Regions from separate parts of the Streptacidiphilus cavernicola genome, predicted to be linked through region 3. Evidence: predicted binding sites of a transcription regulator. Region 3 holds the regulator's gene; each other region holds the start of a gene.
The links. Region 3 encodes HspR, which represses chaperone genes until heat shock. Its sites were predicted from a motif close to TTGAGNNNNNNNNNCTCAA; they were not measured.
Positions count from the first base shown of each region.

Region 1: a site for HspR is predicted at 2,705-2,723, ahead of lon (endopeptidase La). Genes of this name have one in related genera too.
Region 2: a site for HspR is predicted at 6,358-6,376, ahead of clpB (ATP-dependent chaperone ClpB). Genes of this name have one in related genera too.

Region 1 covers NZ_JBHFAB010000007.1:87,894-97,474, reverse strand. The annotation lists gene ACEZDE_RS11715 (sensor histidine kinase) at 1-952, opposite strand, end outside; gene ACEZDE_RS11710 (response regulator transcription factor) at 949-1,683, opposite strand; gene ACEZDE_RS11705 (spermidine synthase) at 1,906-2,598, opposite strand; gene lon (endopeptidase La) at 2,746-5,223, shown strand; gene ACEZDE_RS11695 (hypothetical protein) at 5,291-7,384, opposite strand; gene ACEZDE_RS11690 (WhiB family transcriptional regulator) at 7,923-8,387, shown strand; gene ACEZDE_RS11685 (FtsW/RodA/SpoVE family cell cycle protein) at 8,528-9,581, shown strand, end outside.
Region 2 covers NZ_JBHFAB010000012.1:68,108-77,688, forward strand. The annotation lists gene ACEZDE_RS17465 (NHL domain-containing thioredoxin family protein) at 52-1,863, opposite strand; gene ACEZDE_RS17470 (NUDIX domain-containing protein) at 1,940-2,407, opposite strand; gene ACEZDE_RS17475 (tetratricopeptide repeat protein) at 2,493-3,845, opposite strand; gene ACEZDE_RS17480 (adenosylhomocysteinase) at 4,011-5,132, shown strand; gene ACEZDE_RS17485 (NUDIX hydrolase) at 5,138-5,680, shown strand; gene ACEZDE_RS17490 (LURP-one-related/scramblase family protein) at 5,826-6,314, shown strand; gene clpB (ATP-dependent chaperone ClpB) at 6,446-9,157, shown strand.
Region 3 covers NZ_JBHFAB010000008.1:190,649-200,229, forward strand. The annotation lists gene ACEZDE_RS13645 (MFS transporter) at 1-699, shown strand, start outside; gene ACEZDE_RS13650 (maleylpyruvate isomerase family mycothiol-dependent enzyme) at 770-1,615, opposite strand; gene ACEZDE_RS13655 (carbon-nitrogen family hydrolase) at 1,792-2,592, shown strand; gene ACEZDE_RS13660 (LysR family transcriptional regulator) at 2,616-3,569, opposite strand; gene ACEZDE_RS13665 (hypothetical protein) at 3,664-3,873, shown strand; gene ACEZDE_RS13670 (hypothetical protein) at 3,891-4,469, opposite strand; gene ACEZDE_RS13675 (helix-turn-helix transcriptional regulator) at 4,648-5,676, opposite strand; gene ACEZDE_RS13680 (heat shock protein transcriptional repressor HspR) at 6,151-6,732, opposite strand; gene dnaJ (molecular chaperone DnaJ) at 6,737-7,903, opposite strand; gene grpE (nucleotide exchange factor GrpE) at 8,021-8,647, opposite strand; gene dnaK (molecular chaperone DnaK) at 8,644-9,581, opposite strand, start outside.

The sequences.
Region 1 (9,581 bases), on a different contig from region 3:
GCCCGCTGCCCCGGCTGAACCGTTCGAACACCCGGTGCCGGTCCTCCGGGCTGATCCCCGGGCCCTGGTCGGCGACCTCCAGCAGCAGCCCGTGCCCGCCCTCGGCGCGGGCCCGCACCGTCACCGTGCCGTCCTTGGGGCTGTGCCGGCAGGAGTTGTCGACCAGGTTGGCGACCACCTGGTGCAGCCGCTCCGGGTCGGCGACCGCGGTCAGGCCGGGCGCGACGTCCAGCGAGAGCGACACGTCGCGGCGGCGGCTGGCCCCGCCGGAGGTCGAGCCGTCCACGGTGAGGCCGCGCAGCACGCCGGTCAGGAACGGCTCCACGCCGAACTCGCGGGTGTCCAGCGCGGCCACCCCGTCGGCCAGTTTGGAGAGGTCCAGCAGATGCGCGACCAGGCGGCCGAGCCGCTCGGTCTGCTCCAGCGCGGCGGCCATGGTGGCCTGCTCGGGCTGGACGATGCCGTCCACCACGTTCTCCAGCACCGCGCGCAGCGCCGCGATCGGGGTGCGCAGCTCGTGCGAGACGTTGGCGATCAGCTCCCGGCGCTGCCGGTCGGCCGCCTCCAGGTCGGCGGCCATGGTGTTGAACGCGGTGGCCAGCTCGCCGACCTCGTCCCGCGAGCTGGTCGACAGCTCGCGGCTGTAGTCCCCGGCAGCCATGGCCCGCGCGGCGGCGGTCATCTCCCGCAGCGGCGCGGTCATGCCGTGCGCCAGCAGTTGGGTGAACAGCAGCGAGGCGACCACCGAGAAGATCATGACGATCCGGATCTGGGTGTCCGAGTGCAGTGCCAGCACCACCATCAGGGTGGAGATGGCGACCGAGGTGATGACCAGGACCGCCAGCTTGGCCTTGATCGAGCGCAGCGGGTCCAGCGGCCGCAGGTCGGCCCAGATCCGCCCGCCGGCCCGCCGCAGCAGGTTCGGCCGGACCGAGCCGTCGTCGGCAGTCACGGCGTCGGAGCCTCCAGGGCGTAGCCGACGCCGTGCACCGTGCGGATCCAGTTGGCGCCGATCTTCCGGCGCAGCGCCTTCACATGGCTGTCCACGGTGCGGGTGCCGGAGGCGTCGGTCCAGTCCCAGACCTCGGCGAGCAGCTGCTCGCGGGTCAGCACCGCGCGCGGCTGCGCGGCCAGGCAGGCCAGCAGGTCGAACTCGGTGGGGGTGAGGTGGACGTCGCCGCCGGAGACCCGGACCCGGCGCTGGACGTGGTCGATCTCCAGCTCGCCCAGCCGCAGCGTCCCGCCGACCGGGGTGCGGGCGGCCAGCTGGGCCCGCTCGACCCGGCGCAGCAGCACATTGACCCGGGCCGCCAGCTCGCGCATGGAGAACGGCTTGGTCATGTAGTCGTCCGCGCCGACGCCGAGGCCCACCAGCAGGTCGGTCTCGTCGTCGCGGGCGGTCAGCATCAGCACCGGGACCGGCCGGTGCGCCTGGATCCTGCGGCACACCTCCAGGCCGTCGAAGCCGGGCAGCATCACGTCCAGCACCACCAGGTCCGGCTGCCAGGTCTGGAAGCAGTCCACCGCGGTCGGCCCGTCGTGGGAGACGGCGACCCGGAAGCCCTCCGCGCCCAGTCTGGCCGCGATGGACTCGGCGATCGTCGGCTCGTCCTCGACGACGAGCACGCGCCGCTGACCTCCGGCACTACCGGTCTCCTGCTGCTGCACATCCGTCACGACCACGCCACCGCCCCCAGGGCTTGCGGGTTCCCCGGCGGCGAGCACCGCGGGACCGTTCTGTCTCATCCGTACCTGCCGGTCATCTTGCCGGTCATCAGCCACTGCTTCACCCGCTCCAGCCGCGGTTGTCCACCCGTCGCCAGGAGCAGCGTACGGACCGGTGATGTCCCCGAAGAGGCGGTCTTCTGCAAACCGGCCATTCGGGGGGCGGCATGGGCGTAGACCCTACCGGGTGGCGAGGTGGACCACATCGGGCAGGCCCCGTTCCACTTCCACCGGCAGTTCGATGGACCAGACCTGGCGGAAGCGGGAGCCGAGGCGGCGCTCGAACTCCGGGGAGGGGGCCGCGCTCCAGACCGCCAGCACGCCGCGGGGCGTCAGCGCGCGCTCCAGCAGCGCCAGGCCCGAATCGCCGTAGAGGCTGTCGTTGGACTCGGTGACGGTCCAGTCCGGGCCGTTGTCGATGTCCAGGCAGAGGACGTCGTAGCGGGCCTCCGCCTCGGCCGAGGCGAGGTGCCGGAGCAGGTCGTCGTGGACGATCCGGACCCGCGGGTCCTGGTGGCCGGTTCCGGCGAAGGGCGCGAGCGGGGCGTCCGCGGCGGTGTGCCAGTCGATCACGGCCTGCTCGCGTTCGAGGACGGTGACGGCGGCCGGGCGCGGGTCGGCGGCGGCCTGGGCCAGCGAGAAGCCGACGCCGAGCCCGCCGACCAGCAGTTCCGGGGCGGTGCCGGGCGAACCTTCGGCGAAGGCGTCGAGCGCGGCGGTGACCAGGGCGCGTTCGGAGCGGCCGTCCGAGGTGTCCATCAGGAAGCAGCCGTTGGCGATGATCTCGTACCGCTCGCCGCGGCGCCGCAGCACCGCCTCGCCGTACGGCCCGTCACGGCGGTCCAGGATCTCGGGGGAATGCTGCTCGGGCATGGCGGCGCGTCTCTCCGTGTTGGCAACGGTGGGTGGCCATTGTGACGCACCGGGGCTGATCGCTCACGGCGAACACGGGTGGGGAACACTGAGGGGGTCAATCTCCTTTAGTCCAGGTAACTCAACTTTGCTTACTTGGGAGAGATCATGGCGACTGCCTCATCGTTGACCCTGCCGGTGCTGCCGCTCGACGACGACGCGGTGCTGCCGGGCATGGTCGTCCCGCTCGACCTGTCCGACCCCGACGTCCGCGCGGCCGTCGAGGCCGCGCAGGCGGCGGTGCGGGACAGTGGCGCGCACGCCCCCGGCATCCGCACCGTGGCCGGCGCGCGGAAGGCCCGGGTGCTGCTGGTGCCGCGGATCGACGGCAGCTACGGCGCGATCGGCACCCTGGCCACGGTCGAGCAGGTCGGACGGCTCGCGGACGGGGACCCGGCCGCGCTGGTGCGCGGTGTCCGCCGGGTCAGGATCGGGGCCGGGACGACCGGTCCCGGCGCCGCGCTCTGGGTCGAGGCCGACCCGATCGAGACCGTCCCGGTGCCGGACCCGCTGCCCGGCTCGGTGGCCGAGCTGGTCCGCGACTACAAGGCGCTGACCACCACCTGGCTGCAGAAGCGCGGCGCCTGGCAGATCGTCGACCGGGTCGCCGCCATCGAGGACGTCTCCGACCTGGCCGACAACATCGGCTACGCGCCGTTCCTCAGCGGCGCGGAGAAGGTCGCGGTGCTGGAGGAGCTGGACCCGGTGGCCCGGCTCAAGCGCTCACTCCAACTGCTGCGGGACCACCTGGCCGAGGCCGACGTCGCGGAGACCATCCGCAAGGACGTGCAGGAGGGGATGGAGAAGCAGCAGAAGGAGTTCCTGCTGCGCCGTCAGCTGGAGGCGGTCCGCAAGGAACTGGCCGACCTGAACGGCGATCCGGATTCCGAGGAGGAGGACTACCGGGCCCGGGTCGAGGCCGCCGACCTGCCCGGGAAGGTGCGCGAGGCCGCGCTCAAGGAGGTCGACAAGCTGGAGCGCTCCTCCGACGCCTCGCCCGAGGGCGGCTGGATCCGCACCTGGCTGGACACCGTGCTGGAGCTGCCCTGGAACGAGCGCAGCGAGGACGCCTACGACATCGCCGGCGCGCGGGCCGTGCTGGACGCGGACCACTTCGGCCTGGACGACGTCAAGGACCGGATCGTCGAGTACCTGGCCGTCCGGAAGCGCCGGGCCGACCGCGGCCTGGGCCTGGTCGGCGGGCGTCGCGGCGGGGCGGTGCTGGCGCTGGTCGGTCCGCCCGGGGTCGGCAAGACCTCGCTCGGCGAGTCCGTGGCGCGGGCGATGGGACGTGACTTCGTCCGGGTCGCGCTCGGCGGCGTCCGCGACGAGGCGGAGATCCGGGGCCACCGGCGCACCTACGTCGGCGCGCTGCCGGGCCGCATCGTGCGGGCGATCAAGGAGGCCGGGTCGATGAACCCGGTGGTGCTGCTGGACGAGATCGACAAGGTCGGCTCGGACTACCGCGGCGACCCGGCCGCCGCCCTGCTGGAGGTGCTGGACCCGGCGCAGAACCACACCTTCAGGGACCACTACCTGGAGGTCGAGCTGGACCTCTCCGACGTGGTCTTCCTGGCCACCGCCAACGTGCTGGAGGCCATCCCGGAAGCGCTGCTGGACCGGATGGAGCTGGTCCGGCTGGACGGCTACACCGAGGACGAGAAGGTCGTCATCGCCCGGGACCACCTGCTGCCCCGTCAGCTGGAGCGGGCCGGTCTCGGCGCGGACGAGGTCGTGGTCAGCGAGGAGGCGCTGCGCAGCCTGGCCGGCGAGTACACCCGCGAGGCAGGCGTGCGCAGCCTGGAGCGGGCGGTGGCGCGGATCCTGCGCAAGGTCGCGGCCCAGCAGGAGCTGGGCGCGGACGGCGCGGAGCTGCCCCGCACGGTCGCGGCCGAGGACCTGCGCGGCCTGATCGGCCGTCCGCACCACACCCCCGAGGCGGCGCAGCAGCCCGGCGAGCGGCGCACCGCCGTCCCCGGCGTGGCCACCGGCCTCGCCGTCACCGGGGCGGGCGGCGACGTCCTCTTCATCGAGGCCTCGCTGGCCGACGCCGAGACCGGCTCCACCGGACTGACCCTGACCGGCCAGCTGGGCGACGTGATGAAGGAGTCCGCGCAGATCGCGCTGTCCTTCCTGCGCTCGCACGGGGCCGAGCTGGAACTGCCGGTCACCTCGCTCCGGGACCGCGGCATCCACGTCCACGTCCCGGCTGGGGCGGTGCCGAAGGACGGGCCGAGCGCCGGGGTCACCATGACCACCGCGCTGGCCTCGCTGCTCTCCGGCCGCAAGGTGCGGACCGAGGTGGCGATGACCGGCGAGGTGTCGCTGACCGGCCGGGTACTGCCGATCGGCGGGGTGAAGCAGAAGCTGCTCGCCGCCGACCGGGCCGGGATCACCACCGTGCTGATCCCCTCCCGCAACGAGGCCGACCTGGACGACGTCCCGGCCGAGGTGCTGGAGCGGCTCACCGTCCACCCGGTCTCCGACGTCCGCCAGGTCCTGGAACTGGCCCTGGAGCCGGCCGTCTCGCTGACCAAGCCGGTCGACCTGTCGAACCCGGCCTCCCGGGAGTCCGTCGCGGCGTAGTGCGGTTCCACTGAGGGCGAGGCGGGACGCCGACAGCCGACACGGCTGTCGGCGTCCCGCCGCTCTGTCACTCCTCGTCCCACTCCGCCGAGTCGGCGCCGAGGTCGTCCTCGTCGGATGCGTCGTCCGGCCCACCACCGAGGGCCCGGTCGACCCGCGCCACCTGGCGAGCAGCCACCTGGCCCCAGTACCCGAATTTGGACTGTGCGTCGACCAGTCGCTCGACTGCGGACTTGGTCTCGCTGGTGGGCCATCCGCGCTGGTCCATGAGCATCCCGCTGCCGGGCCCCTCGATCCGGTCGAGGTCCTCCAGCATCGTCGCGATCTGGTCGACGGTGTGGAGGAGCTGCTGCTGGAGCCGGGACGCCTTCATCGACGGGGTGTCGGACTCAAGGCTGACCGGACGGTTGAGCGGCCCCCCGGTCGGGAAGCCGTCGTAGCGGAGCCACTGGTCGGTCAGTACCAGGTCCGGTCCCTCCGGGTCCCGCTGGAGCTCGCCCTCCGGGTCCACCCTGCCCCGGATCACGGAACCGTCCTCCTCCACGAGGCGGGGCGCGACGCCCGCGCGGCCGTCGACGACGGCCTGCCGCAGCAGCCTGAGCCCTCGCTCGTCCTCCAGCATCAGTTTGAGGAGGTCCTGGGGGCCACGGGAGTCCCCGCCCTTGTTGTCCATGGCGTCGCGTTTCAGTGACTCGTACCCGGTCAGGTGGTACTGCGCGAGCGCAGCGAGTTCGAGGCGGTCCCGCCACGCATCGGGGTTGCCCTGCTCGGCCTCGGGCCGCACCAGTTCGGCCAGCGCACCCGCCAGCAGTTCGTCGGGGCTGCGGCCGGTGACCCGCCAGCGCCGTGAGGCGTACTCGGGCAGATGGGTGGCCCGGAGGTAGGCGGCGCGCATCGCTCCGGCGCGCTCCCGCGCCGGATCCCCCGGGGGAAAGGTGACCGCGGCGCTGCGGGTCGGGCGCAGCGCCAACTCGGCCACCACGTCGCTGCGGCGGGGGGAGGTGACCGACCGCTTCGCGGTCACTTCCATGATCCCCTGGTCCACCAGGGGGCGGAGGTCGGACTGGAGCAGTACCGCGAGGGCGTTGGCGGCCTGCTCGTCGTACTCGGTGGGAAGCCCCGCCGCCTCGGCGGCCTGAGGGGTCAGCAGTCCGGCGAGGTAGTCGTGCCGTACGTCGTCGAGCACGCTGGCCGAGCGCAGCACCTCCAGGACGGACTCGGCCATCGCCTCCAGCTTGCCCGTGGGAGTCCACGGGCGCGGCGGGTCCACGTGCAGCATGCCGACGTAGGCGGCCACCGCCCTCGCGAAGCCGTAGCCGGTGCCCGGCTGCGGCGTGAAACGCAGGAAGACCCGGGCGGGCGTGATCAGCGCGTTGCGCATCGCGCGCAGCCTGCGTGCCGCGGTGGCACCCAGCGAGGCCGGATCCGGCGACGAGATGTCGCTGAGGAAGCGGCGGTAGGAGTCCCGGTTCGCCGGGAGGTCGTAGTGCGTGGTGCGGGGATTGCTCAGGCCGAGCGCGGAGTGGGCGCCGGTGATCCGGCTCGAACCGTCCGCGGTGCCCAGCAGCGGCATCGCAGGCTGGCCGTCGCGGTGCCGCATCTCGAAGTACACCACCGTGACCGGCATGACGATGCCACGTGCACCCACCGAGTCCTTCAACGGGTTCTTCACCAGGACGTAGTCGTAGGCCCGCTTCGCCTCCTCCAGGGCGTGCTCGACGCTGTCCGCCTGGATCCACAGCTCACAGCTGCGGCCTGCTTCGGAGCGGGGCCCGGTCAGCGGACCGAAGTACCCGGCAGCGCCGCCCGCCGGGTACACCCGCATGTCCATCGTCCGGCTGTTCGTGGGCAGGGGAACCAGGCCAGGGGTGTACATGTCGATGTCGATGACCTCGATGGTGCCGCCCGAGACATTGATCCTGGTCGGGCTGTTCAGCGCGATGCGCAGGGCTGCGGGGTCGACCACACCGTGCGCGAGCGAGGCGGCGAACTCGTCCGGCAGCCCGAACTCGGTGGCTGCCTTGAAGGCCCGGTGGATCGCCGCCGTCTTCGGCAGTGACGGCATCGGCCCGTCGCCGAAGCGGGACCAGAGCACCCCTTCGCCGGCCTCGAACTTTTCCGAGCCGTCCTCGGCCGCAGCCGTCGTGTCTGCTTCGTCCACCGTGTCGCCTCCGGGCGATCACGAGCGGCGCGGTGCCGCTCACCTGGCCTCGGACGGTCGTCCGAGGGGTGTGGCGATGGCCCACGTGCCGTGCACCACGTCGCGGCACGTCCCGGGGGCGGGCGGGTGCCGTGACGCGCCGAGAAGGGGAAACCGGTCCGCGAGGACTCCGGTCACCGGGCCGTGGCCCGGTGCTGTGTGTCCGCCGCCGCTGCGGGCGTCGTCCGGTCGTGGTCTCGACTGCGTGGCTCCAGTGGAACACGGGGGGCGGCCCGAAACGGGAAATATGCGGCCGGAGTTTCCCCGCGTGCTTTTCTCCCGCACGGCCCCCAGCCGGGGTCTAACGTTGCTTCAGCACCGGGGGTCACTCCGAAAGCCTGCGAGCGCCGAAGGCGCAGCCACGCGGCGTGAAGGGCATCGTCCCGGATCGACCGTCTCGCGCGGCCTGAGACTCGGCGCTCCAAGAGAAGACAGAGATCCAGCGCGAGTGTGACCCTCCCGCTCTTTTCCGCACGTGTGTGCGGCCTCAAGGAGCGGTATGGGTACCGACGCATTTATTGACATGATCGCGCCTGAAGTTCTGTATGCGGCGATCGAGCCGATCGCACCGCCGGTCGGCACCGGTTCCTGCACGGAGCACGACCCGGTCCGGTTCGCCTCCCCGGGGCGGCAGCAGAAGGCGTTCGACGGGGAGGCGGAGGACCCGGAGAAGGACTACCCGGCCGCCCGCGCCCTCTGCCTCGGCTGCCCCCTGCTGGAGGACTGTCGCGACTACGCCGACCGCAGCGGCGAAGGACACACCTTCCTCGCCGGGCAGACCGCCGAGCAGCGCCTGGCCTCGCGGAGCAAGCGGAGCGAGATCGCGAAGCGGCGGCTCCAGGTCCAGAACCTGCACCGGCTCGGCGCGGGCACCCGGGTCGTCGCCGACATCGTGCAGCGGGACCCCAGCCTCGTCCGCAGCGACCTGCGGGCCCTCGCCCGGCAGACGGGCGCCCCGGTCTGACGGCGGCGCCGGCCGGGTAACGCGGATCACAGCCGGACGCCGTCAGGAACCGGGGATTCCGGAGGGCCGTCCCTCGATGGGACGGGACCTGCGAGAATGCGACGGTTCTGACGGCGATTTGGTTGGGTGGGGTGCGGACGATGGGCGGACGTCGTGCGGCGGGGGTCGTCCCCGGTGCAGCTGCCAGGGACTCCGGGTTCTCCGGGCCGCCGGCCCGGCGGCGGAATCTTGAGCTGCTGCTGATCCTCTTCGCGATCGCCATCTGCGCCTTCGGCGACGCGAGCATGGAGCTGGCGGTCAAGGACAAGCTGCCGAGCGGCTTCGTCGTGCAGATCGGCGGTCTGGCGCTGGTCGCCCTGCTGACGCACCTGGTGGTGCGGCAGTGGGCGGCCTACGCCGACCCGCTGATCCTGCCGATCTCGGTACTGCTCACCGGGCTCGGGCTGACCCTGATCCACCGGCTGGACTACGCCACGCTGCAGCAGAACTCCGCCAACGTGGTGATGGCCGGCGGCCAGGCGATGTGGACGGTCATCGCGGTGGTGGTGTTCGCCGGGTTCGTGATCGGGGTCAAGCACCACCGGGTGCTCCAGCGCTACACCTACCTGGTGATGGCGGTGTCGCTGGTGATGCTGGTGGCCCCGGCCTTCTTCTCCGGCGACATGTACGGCGCGCGGCGCTGGATCCGGCTGGGGCCGCTGTCGGTGCAGCCCGGCGAGTTCACCAAGCTCGCCATCATCGTGTTCTTCGCCAGCTACCTGATGGCGAACCGGGACGCGCTGGCGCTGGTCGGCCGGAAGGTGATGGGGGTCAGCCTGCCGCGCGGGCGGAACCTGGGCCCGGTGCTGGTGATCTGGGCGGTCAGCCTGGTGGTGCTGGTGGCCGAGTCCGACCTGGGCACCTCGATGATCTTCTTCGGCGCGTTCATCGTGATGCTCTACATCGCCACCGAGCGCACCGGGTGGCTGGTGCTGGGCTGCGGCATGGCGCTGGCCGGCGCGGTCGCGGCGGGCACGCTGGTCTCGCACGTCACCTACCGGGTCAACAACTGGCTCGACCCGATGGCCTACTACACCCACGTGGTCAACGGGAACCCGCCGCTGGGCAGCTCGCCGCAGCTGGCGCAGTCGCTGTTCGCGCTGGCCGGCGGCGGGTTCCTGGGCACCGGCCTGGGCAAGGGACACTCCATCCTGA
Region 2 (9,581 bases), on a different contig from region 3:
TCTGGCTCCGGGCCCCGGCTCAGCCCCCCGAGCCCCCAACCCCGGCCCTCGCTACTCGTCCATCCCGGCCAGGACCAACGGCAGCCGGTCCGTCGCCCCGTCCACCAGCCGCACCGGGACGCCCCAGTCCTGCTGGTGGACGTGGCAGGTCGGGTACTCGATCGCCGGGTCGTCGTCGCAGCTCGCCGCCATCGCGCTGATGTGCAGCACCCCCGCGCCGACCGCCGGGTCCAGCCGGAGCCCGCGGCTGAGCGCGGTGTCGGCGCCGCCGCCGTCCAGCAGCAGTTCCGGGGGCGTCGCGCTGACCAGCAGCCGGGTGGCCGGGCCGTAGCTCTCGTCCAGCTTCTGCCCGGCCGGGGGTGTGAAGATCACATCCAACTGGAGCGCCCCGGGCGCGACCTCGGTGGCCGGTCGCCGGGTGCGATGCGCGGCGGCCTCGACCTGGACCGCCTCCTCGGGTAGCCGGAGCCGGGTGAGCCGGTGCCGGGCCGACTCCACCACCACGATGTCACCGTCGGTGACCACCGCGCCGCTGGGCTCGCGCAGATCCGTGGCCAGGGTGCTGACCTGACCGCTCGCCGGGTCGTAGCGGCGCAGTGCGTGGTTGTAGGTGTCGGCAATCGCGATCGAGCCGTCAGGCAGCGCGGTCACCCCGAGCGGATGCTGCAGCAGCGCCTGCGCGGCGTCGCCGTCGCGGTGGCCGAAGTCGAACAGGCCGGTGCCGACGGCGGTGGTCACCGTGCGTGTTTCACGTGAAACATAGCGAATGGCTGAAGTTTCCGAGTCCGCGACCCAGAGCCGGTCCTCGGTCGCGGCCAGGCCGGACGGCTGGGCGAACCAGGCCTCCGCGACCGGACCGTCCACCAGGCCCTCGTTGGTGGTTCCGGCGGCGACGGCCACGGTCTCCGTCGCCGGGTCGTAGGTCCACAGCTGGTGCGTGCCCGCCATGGCGATCCAGACCTGCCCGTCGAACCAGGCCACGTCCCACGGCGACGACAGGTCCACCTCGCGGGCCGGGCCCGCGGTGGGGAAGTTCTGCCACCACTGCCGCCCGGTCCCGGCGACCGTGCTGACCTGGCCCGAGGCCAGCTCCACCCGGCGCAGCGCGTGGTTCACGGTGTCCGCGACGATCACGTCGCCGCCCTCCGGGAGCAGCGTCAGCCCCTGCGGCTCGCTGAACCGCGCCTGCCCCGGCGCGCCGTCGACCAGCCCGCGCTCGCCGTCGCCGATCCGCCGCAGCACGGTCTCCCCGTCCTCGGCCAGCTCGACCAGCGAGTGGTGGCCCGAGTCCGCGACCAGGTAGCCGCCGTGCGGCAGCCGTACCGCCTTCCCCGGGAAGCGCAGCGCCCCGGGCTCGGCGGCCGGCGGCACATACGGGCTGTCGCCGCGGCGCAGCGTCCCCTTGCCGGCGTGCTCCGCCTCCAGCTCCGCCACCAGCGCGGCGATGGCGTGGGCATGGCCCTCGCCGGCGTGCTGGGCCACCACATAGCCCTCGGGGTCGACCACGACCAGTGTCGGCCAGGCCCGCACGGCGTACTGCTTCCAGGTCGCCAGCTCTGGGTCGTCCAGCACCGGGTGCGCCACGTCGTACCGCGCCACGGCGTCCACCACTGCCTGGTGCTCGGCCTCGTGCACGAACTTCGGCGAGTGCACCCCGACAATCACCAGCGTGTCCCGGTGCTTCTCCTCCAACTCCCGCAGCTCGTCCAGGACGTGCAGGCAGTTGATGCAGCAGAAGGTCCAGAAGTCGAGCAGGACGATCTTCCCCCGAAGATCGCCGAGAGTGAGGTCCCTACCGCCGGTATTGAGCCAACCACCAGCACCGACCAGTTCGGGGGCGCGTACCCGTGCACGTGTAGCCATACCTGTATCCAACCTCATCGGGCGGTGCAGTTATTTCGGGTCTCTGCTTGTAGCGGCCCCTGACCAGTCCAAACGGTCAGCGGCCGTCTGTCTTGTGCTGCTCGGTCCAGGAATCGGTGGAGACGCTCGGGCCGCCGGTCAGGTAGCGGTGCAGGGCGGCGGCCGTGGTGGGGACGAACAGCTCCGGAATGGCATCCACGTCCACCCAGGCCACCTGCGCGTGCTTGGCGGGCTCGTTGTTGGTCAGTTCACCGGACCACTCGTGGGCGGCGAAGACGACGGTGAGAAAGCCGTTGGGGGACTCGACTCCGCGTGCGCCGTGGATGACGTGGACCAAGCGGAGGGCGTCAGCGTCAACGGTCAGGCCGGTCTCCTCCTTGAGCTCGCGGACGGCGGTTTCGGTGATCGACTCGCCCGGTTCGCTTTTGCCGACGGGGAGGTCCCACTTGCCCTGGGCAAACTTGGCCCTGGGTCCGCGTTGGAGGAGCACGACCCGCCGGTTGTCCAGGTCGTGCACGATGACGGCGGCGACCAACAGGGTCATCGACTCGGTCGCAGGGGGGAGCGTGGTGGGTTGCTCTGTCGTGGGCTGGACCACTGCGGATTCCTTTGGCGGCTGGGGTGGCAGGTCAGGTCAGGGCGTCGCGGATGCGGCGTTCGAGGTCGGCTGCTCCTGGTACACGGCGTCTACGGTAGGTCGCCAGCACCGGCCGCATGGCTGAGACGGCCTTCTGGGTGCGGTCCGAGGTCACGCCGTCCATGAGGTCCAGGGCGCTGCTCCAGGTGGCGACGGCCTCGTCCGCGCGGGCTTGGGCGGCGAGGCTGTCACCGAGGTCCGCGTACGTCAATGCGTGCACGCGTTTGTACTTCTCCGCGTCCCATCGCAGCAGTGCGGCGCGGTGCTGCTTCTCGGTGCCGGCGTGGTCGCCCAGGTCGGTAAGGGTCCGGGCGGTATGACTGGCGACCGTTCCCGCTGCTGGCCCGCTCGCCAGGGAGAAGCTGGGCTGGGGGTCGGCCTGTCGGGTCAGCGCGTTCTCGGCGGCAAGCAGACTCCGGGCTGCCGCGGGCTTCTCGCCTGTGGCGGCGAATGCTCGGGCGTGGGTGATGTGAAGCAGCGCTTCGGTGGTGCCGTCCACGTGGCCGAGACTGCGGTTCAGGGCGTTCTCGACAAGTGCGGCGCAGTTGCGGGGCTGCTTGAGGCTGAGGGCTTGGTGGGCGAGGGCCCGCATCATCCACCCGGCATGCCCGTGGGGGTCTGCTTCGCACGCCAATTGGTAACCCACCTGGTAGTAGTGCTGGGCCGCGCCCTCCTGGCCCAAGTCGTGGTGCTTCCAACCGGCGAGGTACGTCAGCTCGGCGACGGCACCGAATGCTTCCCGGCGGGTCTGCTCGTCGCGGTAGCGCCCGCTGAGCATGGGGGCGGCGGTGTCGGCGAGGTAGGCGCTGACGGTTGTCAGGCCGTGGCCTCCGCCCAGCAGTTCGTCAGCCGCGCCGAACACTGCGGTGATCCGTCGGATGACCTCGATCTCCTCCCGGCCGACCTGTACCGAGCCGGTGCGAGCGCGCAGGAGACGGGAGACGGGCTCGGGGTCGTAGGTCAGGGGCATCGCCACTCCGACCGTGGTGAACGCCGCCACGGCGAGGAAGTGGCGGCGCTCGACATCGGCGCGGCCCAGGTTGGCTGCCGCTTCGACGGGGTCGCTGCTCGTGGCCAGGGATTCCTCGGGGGTGGCGAAGCCGAGTTCTGCCAGGGTCATCCGTCGGCCCGCTCGCCGGGACATCGCCTCGGCGATGTAGTGGCTCACCTGACCCGAGGGCTCTGCGCCGGCCACCCAGTGGGACACGGCGGACTTGTTCGTGCGCAGCACGTCGCCGTTCTCAGCTGCTACGCGTCGCACGGCAGAGGCGAGCGCCTCGTAAGTCCACCTGGTGGCTGAAATAGCTTGCCTAAGAGGGTGGTTGGGCGTTCTCTGCGCTGCCATCGCCGCCCCTCTGCGCTGAAGCTGTAAACCGCGTATACCACTCTACGTGCGCGGATGTATACCGCCCGCAGCTTCGGCTGAGTTCACTGGTTGTCGGCCGCTTGGGTGACGACCACAACTCGGCCACCGGGTCAGAGACCCCGCCACTGCCACCGAGGGAGCACCATGGAGTCCTTTGAACGAGCAAGGCTCGACGCCTACTTCGCAAGGGTCACGGCGCAGTTCCCGGCGGAGAGTCCCGTCACCAGCTTCCTGATCACGCACCTGCTGCCAGAGCGGCCCTGCTTCGTTCGTGCGGTCGCCCAGGCATCGCAGCTTCGCGCGGTGCTGCCGAAGCCCAAGTCGATCCACCCCGGCGTGCGACGCGAGATAGAGCAGACGGTGCCCTGCGACACGCTCACCCGTGATCTCTTCGCGGACGCCGACGCCGCCATCGACTACCTGGAGACGCACGCCGCTGGGGAGTCCGTCGTCCTCCTGGACGTGGGTGGCTACTTCGCGCCGGCGCTGGCCGAGGTCGCGGCCCGGTTCAGCGGCCGACTCCTGGGCGTCGTGGAGGACACCGAGAACGGTCACCGCCGGTACGCAGAACTGGACAAGCTGCCGTGCCCAGTGGTGTCCGTGGCCCGCTCCCCGCTGAAGGACCCGGAGGACTTCCTCGTCGGTCAGTCGGTGGTCTTCTCCACGGAGGCGTTGATGCGCGGGCGCGGCGACATCCTCCATGGCCGCAGCGCGCTGGTGATCGGATTCGGCAAGCTCGGCTCGTCCATCGCCCGGCTGCTGCATGTCAAAGGGGTTCAGGTCACCGTCTACGACATCGATCCCGTCCGCCGCACCCAGGCGCTCGCCCAGGGCTTCGCGGTGGCACGCGACCGCGAGAGTGCGTTGACCGGCGCGGGCCTGGTTCTCTGCGCCACGGGTGCTGTGTCCCTGCACGGAGAGGACTTCCCGCACCTGCGGAACGGCGCCTACGTGGCGACGGTCACCAGCAGCGAGGATGAGCTCGAGCTTGCGGGCCTGCCCGAGGTGTACGCCCGTGCGACGGCCGGCGACTACGTGACCCGCTACCAGACCACGGGTCACTACTTCTATCTACTCAACGGCGGCAACGCCGTCAACTTCCTGCACGGCGCGAGCGTCGGTCCGTTCATCTTCCTGGTCCAGGCCGAAATCATCGCGGCGCTGAGCCAGTTGACGCGGGGCAACCTCGATCCTGGTATCCACGAAGTCCCGTCCGAAGACCGTGCGGCCATCGCGGCGACATGGCTCAACTACTTCAGCAGGTGATCCGCATGCCCATCACGTCCGACCACATCCGCGAGACCATCGCCGCCTACCTGGAAGGGCATCCGCAGGACGGCCCCGCAATGTCCGTCCCCCTGGTCCTCTTGGAGGAGGTGGACGACCTCACCAACCGCAAGGAGTACCGCGGCCATGTCACCGCCGGTGCGGTGTTGACGAACCCCAGCGGCCGGGTCCTGTTCATCCACCACCTCGCCCTGGACAAGTGGCTCCTGCCCGGCGGGCACGTCGAGGACGACGACCCGAACCTCATGCACGCGGCACTGCGCGAGCTGGAGGAGGAGACCGGCATCTGTCCGGAGAACGTCACCCCCGTCTCCGATGTGCCGGTTCATATCGACGTGCACCCCATCCCCGCCAACGAGGACAAGGGGGAGGACGCTCACCTGCACATCGACTTCCGGTTTATGTTCACCACGGTGAGCGACGTGGCTGAGCTCCAGGCAGAGGAGGTCACAGACTCGTCCTGGCGAGGCATCGAGACCATCGCTGATGTGGACCTGCGTGCCCGGGTGGCCGCCGTCCACCGCTGAACCAGGCACCGGATCATGGCGGGCTGTCACGCCAACGGGGCCGCGGTCGTGGCGCGTAGCGCGTGGGCGGAGGGACCGTCAGGAACTAGGCTCCGGGGGGAATCGTCCTATCCGGTGTAGGACGAGACCCCGGAGGCGGTACGTCATGAAGTTCCTGATGCGTGAGCGGATGTTCTCGGTCGGCGACGACCACTGGATCACCACCGAGCACGGCGACAAGGCATTCCTCGTCGACGGCAAGGTGCTGCGGATCTCTGACACGTTCGAGCTCAAGGACGCCAACGGCGTCGAGGTCGCGGTGATCAAGAAGAAGATCGTCACCGTCCGCGAGGCGATGAAGATCGAGCGCAACGGCGACACCATCGCCACCGTCAAGAAGAAGCTGTTCACCCCGTTCCGCGACAAGTACGAGGCCCATCTTGAGGACGGTCGCGAGTGGGAGGTCAGCGGTGACTTCCTCGACCACGAGTTCGAGATCGAGGACGAGCACGGCCGTCGGCTCGCCAAGGTGAGCAAGAAGTGGTTCTCCATCCGGGACACCTACGGCATCCAGGTCGAGGACGACGCGGACATTCCGCTGCTGCTCTGCATCGCGGTGTGCGTGGACCACATGCACGCGGAGGAGCACGGCTGAGGTGGGCAGCTGGGCGGGGGCTGGTCGGGCCGCGCCCGTCAGGTTGAGTGGAATAGACTCAACTTATGTCATGCTGATAGAGGCACATACTCCGCGTAGGCCCGACCACGAGCACAGGAGGACACCCCAGCGTGGACGCGAGCAAGCTCACCACCAAGGCACAGGAAGCCCTGTCGGCCGCGATTCGGCAGGCGTCGAGCGCAGGCAATCCCGATGTCACCCCGGTGCACCTGCTGCTCGCTCTGCTGGAGCAGCCGGAGGGCATCGCCCGCCCGCTGCTGGAGGCCGTCGGCGCCGACCCGGTGCGGCTCCGCTCCGCCGTCCAGCGCCAGGCTGCCGCGCTGCCCTCGGCGCAGGGCTCCACGGTGTCGGCGCCGCAGCTGGCCCGGCAGACCGTGAACACCCTGAACGAGGCCGCCGCCCGCGCCGCCGACCTGGACGACGCCTTCGTCTCCACCGAGCACCTGCTGGTCGGCCTCGCCGCCGAGGGCGGCTCGGTGGCCGACGCGCTCAAGGCCGAGGGCGCCACCGCCAAGGCCCTGCTGGCGGCGTTCAAGGAGGTCAGGGGCAGTGCGCGGGTCACCTCCGCCGACCCCGAGGGCACCTACAAGGCGCTGGAGAAGTACGGCGCCGACCTCACCCAGGCCGCCCGCGACGGCAAGCTGGACCCGGTCATCGGCCGGGACCAGGAGATCCGCCGGGTGGTGCAGGTGCTGTCCCGCCGGACCAAGAACAATCCGGTGCTGATCGGCGAGCCCGGCGTCGGCAAGACCGCGGTGGTGGAGGGCCTGGCCCAGCGCATCGTCGCCGGGGACGTGCCGGAGTCGCTCCGCGGCAAGCGGCTGGTCTCGCTGGACCTCAGCGCGATGGTCGCCGGGGCGAAGTACCGCGGCGAGTTCGAGGAGCGGCTGAAGGCCGTCCTCGCCGACATCAAGCAGTCCGAGGGGCAGGTCATCACCTTCATCGACGAGCTGCACACGCTCGTCGGCGCGGGCGCCGGCGGCGACTCGGCGATGGACGCCGGCAACATGCTCAAGCCGATGCTGGCCCGCGGCGAGCTGCGGATGGTCGGCGCGACCACGTTGGACGAGTACCGCGAGCGGATCGAGAAGGACGCGGCCCTGGAGCGCCGGTTCCAGCAGGTCATGGTCGGTGAGCCGTCGGTCGAGGACACCGTCGCCATCCTGCGCGGGCTGAAGTCCCGCTACGAGGCGCACCACAAGGTGCAGATCGCGGACGCCGCGCTGGTCGCCGCGGCCACGCTGTCGCACCGCTACATCACCTCCCGCTTCCTGCCGGACAAGGCCATCGACCTGGTGGACGAGGCCGCGTCCCGGCTGCGGATGGAGATCGACTCCTCTCCGGTGGAGATCGACGAGCTGCAGCGCGCCGTCGACCGGCTCCGGATGGAGGAGATGGCGCTCGCCAAGGAGTCCGACGCCGCGTCGGTCGACCGGTTGGATCGGCTGCGCCGCGATCTGGCCGACCGGCAGGAGCAGTTGGCCGGGTTGACCGCGCGCTGGCAGGCGGAGAAGTCGACCCTGAACAAGGTGGGCGAGCTGAAGGAGCGCCTGGACGACCTGCGCGGCACCGCCGAGCGGGCGCAGCGCGACGGAGACTTCACCACCGCGTCCCGGCTGATGTACGCCGACATCCCGGCCGCCGAGCAGGAGTTGGCGACCGCGCAGGACGTCGCGCGGACGGAGGCGAGCAGCGCGTCCATGGTCAAGGAGGAGGTCGGCCCGGACGATGTGGCCGACGTGGTCGCCTCCTGGACCGGGATTCCGGCGGGGCGGCTGCTGGAGGGCGAGACCGCGAAGCTGCTGCGGATGGAGGAGGAACTGGGGCGGCGGCTGATCGGCCAGACCACTGCGGTCCAGGCGGTGTCCGACGCGGTGCGGCGCTCGCGCTCCGGCATCTCCGACCCGGACCGGCCGACCGGGTCGTTCCTGTTCCTCGGGCCGACCGGGGTCGGCAAGACCGAGCTGGCCAAGGCGCTCGCGGACTTCCTGTTCGACGACGAGCGGGCCATGGTCCGGATCGACATGAGCGAGTACAGCGAGAAGCACAGCGTGGCGCGGCTGGTCGGGGCGCCCCCCGGCTACGTCGGCTACGAGGAGGGCGGGCAGCTGACCGAGGCGGTCCGGCGCCGTCCGTACGGGGTGGTGCTGCTGGACGAGGTGGAGAAGGCGCACCCGGAGGTCTTCGACATCCTGCTCCAGGTGCTGGACGACGGCCGGTTGACGGACGGTCAGGGGCGGACGGTGGACTTCAGGAACACCATCCTGATCCTCACCTCGAACCTCGGCTCGCAGTGGCTGATCGACCCGGCGCTGGACGACGCCGCGAAGCGGGACCGGGTGCTGGAGACCGTGCGGACGGCGTTCAAGCCCGAGTTTCTGAACCGGCTCGACGACATCGTGGTGTTCGACCCGCTGGGGACGGACGAGCTGGCCCGGATCGTCGACCTGCAGGTCGCGTCGCTCGCGAAGCGGCTTGCCGACCGGCGGCTGACGCTGGCGGTGAGCCCGGCGGCGCGGGAGTGGCTGGCGCTGACCGGGTACGACCCGGCGTACGGGGCGAGGCCGCTGCGGCGGCTGGTGCAGTCCGCGATCGGTGACCAGCTGGCCCGCGAGATCCTCTCCGGCGAGGTCCGCGACGGCGACACGGTCGAGGTCGACGCGGAGGGGGGAGCGGACCGGCTTACGGTCGGGCGGGCGGAGAACGCTCCGGCGGGGGCGCCTGCGGCGGCGCCGGAACCGGGGGAGTCGGAGGCGAGTGGTGTGGATGACGGTGGCGTGGGTGTGACGTCGTTCGAGAAGCCGGGGCCCGGGGAAGGGTAGCCGCCAGCAGCCTGCAGTGGCCCGAGCTGGGCTGGGGCCCGCCCGGTACGGGGCTCTGGCCCGCCGCCGCACGGCGGCACCGCATCCCGGCGGTGCCGCACCCGGCGGCGGGGCGCGGCGGCACCGCACGGCGGTGGGGTGCTTGGTGGCGGGGCGCTTGGTGGGGTCGGCCTTCGCCGTAGCGCGGGCTCCTCGCCGTCTCGCGCCTCCGGCGCACTGCAGCCAACTACGCGGGGGGAGCGGAGCGCTGGCCGGGCCCCGCGCCCGTCTCACCGCCTCTGCGTCCCGCGCCCGCCTTGGCACTCCGCGTCCCGCGCCCGCACCCCGCGCCTGTCTTACCGTCCCCGTTCCCGCGCCCCCTCGCCGCTCCGCGCCCCGCACCCGTCTTACCGTCCCCGCGTCCCGCGCTCGCGTCCCGCGCCGC
Region 3 (9,581 bases):
GCCCCCGGCGGCGCCCCGCTGCCGCCGCGGCTGCCGCTGCGGGCGCAGATCAGCGCCGCCTGGGCGCAGCCGGGCACCCGGCTCGGCCTGTGGGTGCACTTCACCTCGGCCTGTCCCGCGTCGGCCTTCCTGCTGCTCTGGGGGATGCCGTTCCTGATGGCGGGTCAGGGGCTGTCCCGGGGGACCGCGAGCGGGCTGCTCAGCCTGCTGATCGTCAGCAACTGCGGCTTCGCGCTGCTGTTCGGCCAGCTGGTGTCGCGCCGCCCCGGGCTCCGGATGCCGCTGGTGTTCACCGTGGTGCTCGGCACCGGGGCGCTGTGGGGCGCGGTGCTGGCCTGGCCGGGCGCGCGGGTGCCGATGTGGCTGCTGCTGGTGCTGGTCCTGGTGATGGGCAGCAACGGGCCCGCGTCCCTGGTCGGCCTGGACTTCGCCCGCCCGGCGAACCCGCCGGAGCGGATCGGGACGGCCTCCGGGATCGTCAACATGGGCGGCTTCATCGCGACCGTGCTGGCGCTGTTCGGCATCGGCCTGGTGCTGGACCTGCTGACTCCCGGCGGCGGCCCCGACTACACCCCGCACGCCTTCCGGCTGGCCTTCTGCGTGCTCTACCTGCCGATGGCGCTGGGGATCAGCCAGATCCTCCGGCTGCGCCCGCAGGCCGCCCGCCGCGAGGCGGAACTGCGCGCCGCGGCGGGGTGAACCCGGGCGGCCCGGTCCGGGGTTGCAGCCGGGTCCGGGGTCAGGGCTGGGCTCAGCTCCAGGGTCGGGCTCAGGGCGTCACCGAGAAGTTGTCGAGGATCCGCCTGGCCAGCGCCTCGTCGCCCTCGACCTTGATGTCGATCGCGCCCGCCGGGCTCCGTCCCGGGACCAGCCGGCCGCAGGCCAGCCGGGCGTAGGTCTCCCAGTCCGTGGTCAGCTGCACGTCCGGGGCCAACGGGACGTGGGCGTCCACGCTGCCGCGCCCGTTCTCGTCCACCCGCACCGTCCGCATGAACTCCAGCGGGCCGTGCACCTCCAGCACCACGGTCGAGCCGGCCGGGGCGCCGGCCAGCTTGGCGACGGCCCGGGGGAGCATCTCGACCAGGTAGTCGCGGGTGATCTGCGCGGCCGGGGTGTCTAGGTTGCCGGGCCTGCGCAGGGCCCGGCGCAGGTCCTGCTCATGGGTCCAGACGTCGAACACCCGGCTGCGCAGCAGCTGGTGGTACGGCACGTCCCGGCTGTACGGGCCCATCGGCCAGCGGATCTCGTCGTTCGGGCCGTAGCGGCTGTTGTCCCGCAGCGCGCGCGAGCGGCGGATGACGGTGTACTCCAGCTCGGCGGTCATCTCCGGCGCGGTGTGGCAGCGCCGCTTGTCGACCGGGACCTCGCAGTAGCGGGTGAACTCGTCGACCACGTGGTGCAGGTCGCGCGGCAGGGTGTGGATCGGGCGGGGGTCGCCGAGCAGTTCCAGCTCCATGGCTATGACATGCGAGACGACGTCGCGGACCGACCACCTGGGGCATTCGGTGGGCCGGTTCCACTCGCCCTCGGTGAGCGGCGCCACCAGTTCGGAGACGGCCTCGATGGACTGGGTCCAGGCGTCGGTGTACGCCTGGACGATCTGCGTGTCGGTCACGTTTTCGACCCCTTGGCCCATGCGCGGGCTGACTCACGGTGTGGTCGCACCGGCACCGTCCGCCGGATGCGCTAATGGCACGTTACGCTCACCCGTGTCAGCCGGTCAGGGCTTTCACGGGCTTGACCGTAATGATCACAGAGATCCACGGGCCCTTGTCCAGGGAGGTCGGCACCATGCGAGTCTCGCTCATCCAGCTCGACGTCGATCCGGCGGAGTCGCCGGACGCCCGCCGCTCCCGCGCGGCTGCCCTGGTCCGCCGGCAGCACGGCTCCGACCTGGTGGTCCTGCCGGAGTTGTGGCTGCTCGGCGGCTTCGCCTACGACGCCTGGTCGGACGGCGCCGAGCCGTTGGACGGGCCGACCGCCGAGGCCATGTCCGAGGCGGCGAAGGACGCCGGGGTCTGGCTGCACGCCGGTTCGATCGTCGAGCGCGACCCGGACGGCCCGATCTACAACACCTCGATGCTGTACTCCCCCACCGGCGAGCTGACCCGCAGCTACCGCAAGATCCACCGCTTCGGCTTCGACCAGGGCGAGGCCGCGGTGATGGGCGCCGGCACCGAACTGGTCACCGCCGGAACCGAGTTCGGCACGCTGGGTCTGGCCACCTGCTACGACCTGCGCTTCCCGGAGCTGTTCCGGGCACTGCTGGACGCCGGGACCGAGATCTTCGTGGTCCCGGCCGCCTGGCCGGCCCGCCGCCGTGAGCACTGGACCCTGTTCGCCAGGGCCCGCGCGGTGGAGGAGCAGGCCTTCGTACTGGCCTGCAACACCGCGGGGACCCACGGCGGGGTCGAACAGGGCGGCCGCAGCCTGGTGGTGGACCCGTGGGGGGCGGTGCTGGCCGAGGCGGGAGCGGGGGAGGAGGTCCTGACGGTGGAGTTCGACCCGGCCGAGGCGGCCCGCGCCCGGCAGGAGTTCCCGGTGCTCAGGGACCGGGTGATGGGCATCCGGGCCCCGGCCGAACGCGGCTGATTCACACCAGGTTTGACGGCTCGTCAACTACGGGTCAGGGAAAGCAGTTCGCGGGCCGGACCGGCCGGGTGGGTGCCGGTCGGCCAGACCGCCCGCAGTGGGCGGCTCAGGTCCAGGTCGGCCAGCGGGACCGAGACCAGCTGCCCCCGGGCCAGCTCGTCCGCGACCGTCAACTCGCTGAGCACGGCCGGGCCCGCGCTCAGCGCCGCCGCCTTGAGCGCGGTGGTGGAGGCCAGCACCAGCAGCGGTGTGGTCGGCCCCCCGTACGGGGCGAGGGCGCGGTCCAGCACCTCCCGGGTGCCGGAGCCCTCCTCGCGCAGCACCAGCGGGGTTGCGGCCAGTTCGGCGCCGGTGACCGGGGCGCGGCGGCGGGCCCAGGGGTGGCCGGTGCCGACCACCAGCCGCAGCCGGTCCGAGGCGATCCGCACCTCGTCCAGGCCGGACGGGGTCCGCAGCCCCTCCACGAAGCCGAGGTCGGCCTCGCCCGCGAGCACCTGCCGGGCCACGTCGGCGGAGTTCGCGGTGCGCAGGGTGACCGCGGTGCCCGGCAGGGCCTGGTGCAGGGCCATCAGCCAGCGCGGCATCAGGTACTCGGCGACCGTCATGCTGGCCGAGACCCGCAGCCGGGCGTCCCTGCGGTCGCGCAGCGCGGCGATGCCCGCGTCCAGCGCCTGGGCGGCGGCGAGGACCGGGGCGGCCCACTCGGCGACCAGCGAGCCGGCCTCGGTGGGGCGCGAGCCGCGCGGTGAGCGCTCCAGCAGCGGCACCCCGATGTTCCGCTCCATGCCCGCGATCCGGGACGAGGCGGCGGGCTGGGTGATCCCCAGCTCGGCGGCGGCCCGGCCGAGGCTGCCCAGCCGGATCACCGCCAGCAGCAGCTCCAGCGCCCCGAGGTCCGGCAGGCGCGGGGAGAGGGCGCTGGGTGCCGCCGACGGTGCTGCGGTGTGCGGTGCTGCGGGGTGCGGGGCGGTGCTCATGGGTCCAGCCTAAGGCCTGCTCATAGAGCGTGCTTATGAGCTCACAGCCCGGCACCCGCTACCGGCCGACCCCGGCTCCGGCGAACGTGGAGGCATGACCACCCTCGGCCCCGCCCTCGCCCCCGCCCGGACGGACATCCGAACGATCGGCCGTCCGGGTGTCCGTCCGAACGTCGTCCGGGCCTCCCGCCGCTCGCCGCTGCCCGGCCGCTTCGGCCCGAACTGGTACGCGGCGGTGATGGGCACCGCCATCGTCGCCAACGGTGCCCGAGGCCTGCTGAACGGCGAACTCACGTCCGCCTGACGGGGTCTGGTCCGACGTCAGGCCGACTCGGCGGTCTCCGGGTAGATGACCGAGGTGTCGGCCCAGTCCAGCGCGGTGATCACGGCGTGCCGCAGGGCCTGGGCGTTCCAGCCGGCGTCGAAGTGGATCGGCAGCACCGGGGAGACCTCCTCCAGGGTGGAGATCATCGGGCTGTGCGCCACGGTCTCGTCCACCAGCAGCACCACCGGCTTGCGCAGGGCGGTGGCCCAGCCCAGCTCCATGCCGACGCCGGCCGAGAGCGGCGAGCCGATGTAGGCGAAGGCCAGGTCGGCCGACTGCATGCCGCGGAAGGCGGAGGGCACGCGGTAGCCGGTGCCGAGGCCGCGGGTGGTCCAGCAGTCGTCGTGGTGCTGGCTGTAGACGGTGACGCCGGCGTCCAGCAGCGCCTCGCGCAGGGCGGTCACCCGTCCGCGCAGGGCCAGCGTGAACACTCCGTCGGCGGGGCCGGTCAGTCGCAACGAGGGGGCGGCGAGGAAGACCCGAAGACTGCGGCGGGCGTCGGCGGCGAGCTCGGCGGCGGCGACAGCAGCAGTGGCGGGGTCCACGCTCAGGCCGACGTCATGCAGCTCGTTCATGGTGGTCTCCATCGAGATAGTTGACCTCTGAACATCAAGTCCACTACCGTTTCAGAGGACTTGTGCCTGGGTTGTACGGCCGGAACCGCCAACCCTTCGGGGGAATGTCTCGATGGTGCACGGGCGTGCGACTGCTCGTCCATGCCGAACCAGTGGCATCAAGTTGCCTGGCAGGGAACTACCCGTTCGAATCCTCGATGAGCAGGCCCAACTGCGCTGCCTTGACTCCTGCCTCGAACCGGCTCTCGGCGCCCAACTCCTGCATCAGGGCCGCGATGTGGCGTCGGCAGGTACGGACGGACATGCCCAGCTTGCGGGCCACGCCCTCGTCCTTGAGGCCCTGGCCGAGCAACTGCAGGATGGACCGGCGCATCTCGTCCGACACCCCCTGGTAGCCGGGACCCTCAAGGCCGAACGGGACGGCGGTGAGCCAGAACTGTTCGAACAGTGAGCAGAGGAAGGACACCAGCACCGGCTCCCGGACGATGACCGCGCCCGGGGTCTGGTCGCGCTGGGACCACTTGGGTATGAACACGGTCTGCCGGTCGAAGATCAGCATCCGCTCGGTGAGCTGGTCCGCGGTCCTGACCTGCGCGCCGGCCCCGACCAGGGTGGACGCGTAGGAGTGCATCGGCAGGTCGGCCCGGACCGTGTGCTGGTAGAGGACCCGCATCCGGACGCCGCGGGTGATGATCTCCAGGTTCTGCGAGAGCGCTCCCTCCGAGGTCGTCGGATCGCGCCGGATGCTCGGGTGTACCGTCATCAGTTCCTTGGAGCAGCGGTCCGAGGCGTCCCTGATGAGGATGCGCACCTCCTCCGCGTCGGTGATGGTCTCGACCGAACGCTGTCCGGTCGGCAGGACGTCACCCGTCCTGGCGAGGTAGGCCGGCATCAGCTGGAGCACGCGTTCCCGGGTGCGCTCAGCGGACTGCCGGTAGGTTCGGATCATGTCCTCCATCGGCTCCACCACGCGGGCGGCGGCGACCTCGGGGTTGATCGGCAGCCAGAGGTCGGGGGAGCCGGCGGCCGGGGCGAGCAGCCGGTTCTCCACCAGTTGATTCAGGCTCCGGTCGAGTTCGGCGGCGCCGAGGCCGGTCTCGGAGCGGGCGACGTCCCTGGTCAGCTCGCCGTCCTGGATGGCGCAGAGGTACAGGGTGATGGCATAGCCATCCAGCTCGGGAGGGAGGTTCGGGTCGAGCGTGGTCATTTATTCACCTTTGCCCCATAACGTCCTCTGGCCGGAAGCGGACCGGCCACTTGTTGCCACCATCGAACACTGGGTCGGACGGCTGTCAGAAGCAATTCTGATACATGGCCTAGCCAAGGGGGAGGTCTACCGCCGAGAAGGCGGGTACGACCACACGACCCCTGGCAGTTTTTCAGTGAAAGGGGTACTCCGTGAGCAAGATACGTCGGTTGACACGGCTTGCAGCGATCCCCGCGCTTGCTGCAGCAGCATTGCTTCTGGCAGGTGGCGGTCAGGCGTTCGCAGCTACAGCAGCCGCGCCCCACGCCCGGCCTGTGGCCCAGCCTGCTGACGTCTACTGGTAGGCCGCACCCCCGGGTGTCGCAGGCCCGCTGCTGACTTCTTCGCACGGGTGAAGGGGCCGTGTCCGTCCGGACACGGCCCCTCACCCGTTTTCGGCCCCGCATGGTGGTCCGGTCGCCCGCAGCGCTGCGACTACTCGCTGCGCCGCCGCGGTCGCCAGACCACCAGCGCGCTGCTCTGCTGCACCTGCTGGTACGGGACCAGGTCGCGCCGGTAGGAGGCGTGCACCGCCGCCTCCCGCTGGGTCGCCGCGGCGCCCGCGCTGGCGACCTCGCCCTGGAGCTCGGCCACCCGCGCCCGCAGCGCGCTGACCTGGTTCTCCAGCTCGATGATCCGCTTGATCCCGGCCAGGTTGATGCCGTCCTCCTGGGACAGCCGCTGCACCTCGCGGAGCTGCTCGATGTCCCGGGCGGAGTAGCGCCGCCCGCGCCCGGCCGTGCGGTCCGGGCAGACCAGGCCGAGCCGGTCGTACTGCCGCAGCGTCTGCGGGTGCAGCCCGCTGAGCTGCGCGGCGACCGAGATGACGTAGACCGGGGTCAGTTCGGTCAGCTGGTAGCCGCCGCTCGGGCCCCCGCCCCGGGACGGGCGCGGGCCGCCGGGCAGCCCGCCGCCGAGCCCGACGCCGATCGCCGGCCCGGAACCGTGCGCGGAGCCGGGCCCGGACACGGAGCCGTGTCCGGGGCCGCCACCACTGTGACCGCCGTTGCCGTCCATCACCTCAGGCCTCCTCCGCCGCCTTGAACAGTGCTGACCGCGGGTTCTCCGCGGTCGTCGCCTCGCGGTACTTCTCCAGTGCCGCCAGCGCCTCGCCCTCGACCTCCTCCGGGACCGCGACCTCCACCGTCACCAGCAGGTCGCCGCGGGTGCCGTCCTTGCGGACCGCGCCCTTGCCGCGGGCCCGCATGGTACGGCCGTTGGCCGTCCCCGCGGGGATCTTGAGGGTGACCGCGGGGCCGCCCAGGGTCGGCACCCTGATCGTCCCGCCGAGCGCCGCCTCGGGGAAGGTCACCGGCACGGTCACGGTCAGGTTGTCGCCCCTGCGCCCGAACACCGGGTGCTCCTGGACGTGCACGGTGACGTAGAGGTCGCCCGGCTGGCCGCCGCGCTCGCCCTGGGCGCCCTTGGCCTTGAGCCGGATCCGCTGGTTGTCGGACACCCCGGCCGGGATCCGCACCTGCATCGTCCGCGCCGAGGTGGCGCGCCCGCTGCCGTGGCAGACCTCGCACGGGTCGTCGACGATCAGGCCGCGGCCCTTGCAGTCGCGGCAGGGGTCGGACAGGGCGAAGTTGCCCTGGCCGCGCTGGACGTGGCCGGTCCCGACGCAGGTCGGGCAGACCCGCGGGGTGGTCCCGGCCTTGGCGCCGGTGCCCGCGCAGGTCTTGCACGCGGCCTGGCTGGTCATCCGCAGCGGCACGGTGGTGCCCTCGACCGCCTCCATGAAGCTCAGCGTGACGTCCGACTCGACGTCGGCGCCGCGCCGCGGCTGCGCGGTGCGGGTGCCGCCGCCACCGCGGTTGAAGATGCCGCCGAAGACGTCGCCGAGACCGCCGCCGCCCCCGCCGCCGAAGGTGCCGCCCTGCTGGCTGCCGCCGAACAGGTCGCCGAAGTCGAAGCCGCCACCGCCGCCGGTGCGGAACCCGCCGCCGTTGGCGAACAGCGCCCGCGCCTCGTCGTACTCCTTGCGCCGCTTGGCGTCCGAGAGCACGTCATTGGCCTCGGAGATCTCCTTGAAGCGCTCCTCGGCCTTGCGGTCGCCCTTGTTGGCGTCCGGGTGGAACTCCCGGGCCAGCTTCCGGTACGCCTTCTTGATCTCCGCGAGTGAGGCGTCCTTGGGCACGCCGAGGACCTTGTAGTAGTCCTTCTCCACGAAGTCCTTGCTGCTCAACGGAATCGCCTCCTTCGCGCAGGGGTGGCAGGGGTGGCACTGGCAGCGGCCACGGTGATGGGACGGTGGGACCGCACCCCGGACTCACCGGCGTACGGTCCCACAGTCACCACCCGGTCAGTCCTCGTCGCCACCGTCGCCCTTGGCTTCGGCAGCGTCGTCGGTCGCGTCCGCGGCGTCCGCCGCGGCGCCGGGCTCGGGCTCCGCCACGGCGACCCGCGCCGGACGGATGATCCGGTCGCCGATCTTGTACCCCGGCTGCAGGATCTGCACGCACGTGGTCTCGGTGACGTCGGCGGAGTAACTGTGCATCAGCGCCTCGTGCAGCTGCGGGTCGAAGGGCTCGCCCTGCTTCCCGAACTGCTGCAGCCCCAGCTTGGAGGCCACGCTCTCCAGCGACTCGCCGACCGACTTGAAGCCGCCGGTCAGCTCGTCGTGGTCGCGCGCCCGGCCGATGTCGTCCAGCACCGGGAGCAGGTTCTCCAGGAGCGCGGCGACGGCGATCTCACGCACCGTCACCCGGTCCCGCTCGACCCGCTTGCGGTAGTTCTGGTACTCGGCCTGCAGCCGCTGCAGGTCGGCCGTGCGCTCGGCCAGGCCCTTGCGGGCCTCGGCCAGCTCCTTCGCGGCCGAGCCCTCGGCACCGGACGCCCCGGCCTCGGGGGCCTCGGCGGCCCCCTCGGCCTTGGCGGCGGAGTCGGCGCCGGGCTCCTTGGCGTCGCCCGTCGTCTTCTCCTCGGTCACTGCGCACCGCCCTCGCGCTTCTCGTCGTCGACGATCTCGGCGTCGACCACGTCGTCGTCACCGGCGGCAGCGGCGTCCTGCGGGGCGTCGGACGGACCGCCGGCCGCGGCCGCACCCTCGCCGGCCTGCGCGTAGAGCGCCTGGCCGAGCTTCTGCGAGGTCGCCGAGAGCTTCTCGGTGGCCGCGCTGATCGCGCCGCTGTCCTCGCCCTTGAGGGCTTCCTTCAGCTCGGCCACGGCAGCCGCGACCTCGTCCTTGACCTCGCCGGGGACCTTGTCCTCGTTGTCCTTGACGAACTTCTCGGTCGTGTAGACGAGCTGCTCGGCGGTGTTGCGGGTCTCGGCGGCCTCGCGGCGCTTGTGGTCGTCCTCGGCGAACTCCTCGGCCTCGCGCATCATCCGCGCGATGTCCTCCTTGGGGAGGGCCGAGCCGCCGGTGACGGCCATGCGCTGCTCCTTGCCGGTACCGAGGTCCTTGGCGGAGACGTGCATGATGCCGTTGGCGTCGATGTCGAAGGTGACCTCGATCTGCGGCAGCCCGCGCGGGGCCGGCGGCAGGCCGGTCAGCTCGAACATCCCGAGCTTCTTGTTGTACGCCGCGATCTCGCGCTCGCCCTGGTAGACCTGGATCTGCACGGACGGCTGGTTGTCCTCGGCCGTGGTGAAGATCTCGGAGCGCTTGGTCGGGATGGTCGTGTTGCGCTCGATCAGCTTGGTCATGATGCCGCCCTTGGTCTCGATGCCGAGGGACAGCGGGGTGACGTCGAGCAGCAGGACGTCCTTGACCTCGCCCTTGAGCACGCCGGCCTGGAGGGTCGCGCCGATGGCGACGACCTCGTCCGGGTTGACGCCCTTGTTGGGCTCCTTGCCGCCGGTCAGCTCGCGGACCAGCTCGGCGACCGCGGGCATCCGGGTGGAACCGCCGACCATGACCA